Regions from separate parts of the Sporosarcina sp. P37 genome, predicted to be linked through region 1. Evidence: predicted binding sites of a transcription regulator. Region 1 holds the regulator's gene; the other holds the start of a gene.
What was found. Region 1 encodes LexA, which represses DNA repair genes until DNA is damaged. Its sites were predicted from a motif close to CGAACATATGTTCG; they were not measured.
Positions count from the first base shown of each region.

Region 2: the regulator LexA is predicted to act here: its motif matches at 1,367-1,380, upstream of SporoP37_RS00565 (YhjD family protein).

Region 1 is NZ_CP015349.1:3,012,318-3,014,526, reverse strand. Features, by position in the region: gene SporoP37_RS15005 (YneB family resolvase-like protein) at 1-450, opposite strand, end outside; gene yneA (cell division suppressor protein YneA) at 447-773, opposite strand; gene lexA (transcriptional repressor LexA) at 969-1,589, shown strand; gene SporoP37_RS14990 (methionine gamma-lyase family protein) at 1,638-2,209, opposite strand, start outside.
Region 2 is NZ_CP015349.1:79,108-81,316, reverse strand. Features, by position in the region: gene SporoP37_RS17645 (MBL fold metallo-hydrolase) at 1-816, opposite strand, end outside; gene SporoP37_RS00565 (YhjD family protein) at 936-1,262, opposite strand; gene SporoP37_RS00560 (HEPN domain-containing protein) at 1,462-2,209, opposite strand, start outside.

The DNA.
Region 1 (2,209 bases):
GCCTCTTTCAACAGCCCGCTTCATCCCTCTGCGTATTTTTGCATTATGTAGTTTCCGCTGATATTCTTCCACTATTGCAAGAATCTCCAGCAGCATGGTATCCATTTCGTTAAGTTCTATCGTCCCGTTGGAATGATTCGTAATTACTGCAGTATCACTCTTGGCAATAACATGCAAAATAGCCACCCGCGCATTCCCCCGTCCCAAACGTGTTTCATCTTGAATGAATACGGCATCTACAGCTCCGCTCTGAATATGATCCAGCATGGCAAGAAGCCCTTCGCGGTCCATATCATATCCGCTTTGACGGTCTGTATAAATCCCTTCACATGTGTAGGACAATTCTGCAGCCAATTTCTCAAGTTCTTCCTGCTGACGAACAATCGACTGCTCTTGTGTTTCTTTTTCTGTACTCACACGGCAATAGATTACGCAATTCTTTTCCTTCATCTTTCTCCCACTCCCATTTCAGCTACACGCATATCTGACTGTTTATTTATTTTAACAGGGACACGCAGTAATTCACCTGAAATGATCTGATCACTCTGTAATTCATTCAATGAGCGCACCTGTTTAATCCAATGTGCTGCAGGTATATCTTCTGAATAATTGGAAGCCAGCCCCCACAATGTATCTCCTTCATTAATAACTATTTCCATGTATTGGTCATCTTCTGCCAGTTTATCAAATTGCACCCATGCAAATGTTACACATACTGCCAGCAGTACCGCAAAATAATAATTGTTTTTAATAAATTCTTTCATAATCTCCATGATAACTCCTCCTAAAATATACGATTTAAGAATGCATGTTCGGAATACTTGTTCTTAATTATAAGAGAACATACGATTCCATGTCAAGTAAAATTAGAACCTTTGTTTGATTAGTAATCGAACACATGTTATACTATATTCAAAATAATGGTTCAGTATTCCATTGCTCGTAATCTTGCAGAAGAGGTGAATATGTTGAAAAAAATATCGAAGAGACAAGAAGAAATACTCGCTTTCATCAAAGATGAAGTCCGTTTAAAAGGATATCCCCCTTCCGTGCGCGAAATCGGAGAAGCTGTGGGACTTGCGTCAAGTTCAACCGTTCATGGGCATTTGTCGCGATTGGAAACCAAAGGATTCATCCGCCGGGACCCGACAAAACCCCGTGCTATCGAGATTTTAGATCCAGATGGTCTGGATGAGATGAAAAGCGGAGTTATGCACGTGCCGCTCATCGGTAAAGTTACAGCCGGCAATCCGATTACAACAGTTGAAAATATTGAAGAATACTTTCCATTGCCGGATACGTTCGGTTCTTCAGAAGATGAAATTTTCATGCTGGAGATTGTCGGAGACAGTATGATTGAAGCAGGAATCCTTAACGGTGACCGCGTAATCGTCAGACAGACGCATTCAGCAACCAACGGAGAAATTGTAGTGGCGATGACAGAAGAAGATGAAGCGACAGTGAAACGTTTCTTTAAAGAAAAAGATTATTTCCGTCTGCAGCCTGAAAACTCTTCCATGGAGCCGATCATCGTAGATCAGGTATCCATCCTTGGAAAAGTGGTCGGCGTCTACCGGATGATCCATTAAAAAAAGTGTATCGAGAACCGAAAACAGGTTCTTGATACACTTTTTTATTTATACTAGCTTTTTTTCCAGTAATTGTTCCATGGAATTCAGCACCGCTGATTTCACATGCTCATAAGTCAGTCCGCCCTGAATATAAGCCGTGTAGGGCGGTCTGATTGGACCGTCAGCAGTCAGTTCAATGCTCGATCCTTGTATGAATGTACCCGCCGCCATGATGACGTCGTCAGTATAGCCCGGCATATAAGAAGGCTCCGGCGCATACTGGGCATTGATCGGGGAATTTTGCTGGATCATCTGACAGAACGTTATCATTTGTTCTGCCGTGGAAAAATTCACTGATTGAATTAAATCCGTGCGCTGCTCACTATAATGAGGTGTTGTGTCCATCCCAAACATACCGAAAAATGCTGATGTGAACAATGCGCCTTTAACTGCCTGGCTCACTACATGAGGCGCCAGGAAGAATCCTTGATACATCTCCAGTAACGTATCCAGCGATGCTCCTGCTTCTGCGCCTAAACCGGGAGATGTCATCCGGTATGCACATTTTTCCACCAGTTCTTTTTTTCCTGCTATATAACCGCCAGTTCTCGCCAGACCGCCTCCGGGATTTTTAATCA
Region 2 (2,209 bases), 340 kb from region 1:
CGAGTGCTTTACACCATTAGTCGTCACCGTGATATTGCAGTGAATAGGTGTTTTGTAAGTCTTCGCTCCAACATTTTTCAAACGCGCTTCGATAGCGGCATGTGGGTGTCCGTAGCTATTCTTTTTGCCATAGCTTAGTATTGCTACACTTGGCTTGACATTGCTGATAAATGCAGCTGAACTACTCGTTTTGGATCCGTGATGACCATTTTTAAGAACTGTAGCTTTGACATCATATTTCGATCTAATATAATCCTCTGTAACAGTATCAGCGTCACCCATAAGCAAGAACGACACTTTATTATAAGTAATTTTCAAAACGATTGATGCAGCATTGCTGTCTTTTCCTTTTTCATCTGCAAATAGTACACGTGTAATTAATTGTGGATCAAGTGCCAACTTGTCCAATTCCTTTGCAACTGTAAACTTAATATTCTTTTTGTCGATTAGCGTCAACAGATTATAGTATGTTTGTGATGTATGTACATATCCAGAGTCAACAAAGTTGGTTACCGGGAACGCATTTAGTACAGCTTCCAGTCCACCGATGTGATCTGCGTCTGGATGTGTCGCTACTACGTAATCCAAACGTTTAACGCCTTTTTCTTTCAAAAACGAAACGACTTTACTTCCAGCAGCCTTAGGACCACCATCTACTAACATGTTTTTACCGTTCGGAGATTGGATTAATACTGCATCTCCCTGACCCACATCAATAAAGTGGACCTTTAATTCTTTTGCGGCCGCATCTGTAGAGATGGGCAGTAGACTGATGGCTAGCACCATAGTCATGAAAATCATTGTTAATTTCTTCATTTCAACACTCCTTTTGACATACTGATATAATCATAGTGCGTCAAAAGTATAATGTCTAGATGATTTTTCCAATTCAGACAAATAAAAAAGCGGCTCTGTCCGGTCATGGATATAGTCGCTTATTTTTTCTTTATTTTAGCTTTTGAAAAGTAAATATTCATTAACTCTTCAGTATGATTTCGCAACCGCACATTTGCGTAATTTCTTCTGTCTTCATAGCCGTTATGTATAAAGATGTATTCTGTGAATATACCCTCTCTTTTACCTTGCGCAAGTTTCATCTGATTTCGCCGTAAGTAATCGTGCGTCTGTTTTAAGTCTGATTGAACTGCCGACATAGTGTCGTCAATAAAATCAATATAAGGTCCAGTAAACTTTAAAGGAAGTTTTTCGATCCGCTGGCGATCACTTGATAAAATCGTCATAATCATTGGTAAGTAAATCATGTTTTCGAAATGTGGAATAGATTCAGTTGGAACCATTGCCAATTAAATCACCACTCTTTCCAATGTTCTCGGCACAAGTGTTCCCACCCTTGAATTAATTATAAGGAATGTACGTTCGTTTGTAAAGAAAATAAAAAAGCAACTCCGTCCGCAAAGATAGAGTCACTTTAACTTGGCATTGTTCATTTCCTAAACTAAGTTACACTTTTGATGTGTTGGTGAATAATAAATCGTTAAAAAAGTCATCTATTTCATTGTCTTTCTTAGAAAACACTTCATGTTCTTCTTTAAGTAACCCTCTCATTATTTCATCCAAACCAATCGAAAGTTCAACTAAACTATCTTCACTACCTTTTAAGCTAGAGCCATGTACTATAGTTGAACGATGACCATACGCTTTTTTTACAGCCTTGAATAACTCCTTTTTCTCTTCTCCGGTTGTACCTAACAAAACAGCAACACGCTCTGCAATTTTATGACTTACCTCTAAAGTTCCTGTAGTGAATAGACATTCAAGCGCAGTACAATAAGATAAAATTTTCATTGGTATAGTTGAATTCAGCCTAGCATTCATAGTAAAATATGTTGCTCTTTCCATGCGAGTAGAGCCACTATTTTTATAAAAATGTTCAGAGCTAGCTTTTTTTAAGTCTTCATAATCCGAACCGTCTTCTGGCCAAGGACTATATTTTTTTATAGCGCTTGATATTTCTTTATCTATAAATATTGAGGGCTCATATGAACCATCAGCTTTAGTAAATATGCCAGATAACGACGCTTTATAAACAAGACCATTCGTAAAATGATCTGTAGAAACAAGTAAATAACCGTCTCTGATATATACATTACTATCTTTTACTTCCCATAACAAAGATGCGAAATGTTGAGCGCTTCTCAAATGATAAAATGCCAGTCTTGCACCTTCCCTATCTCTGTCCTCGTTTTCA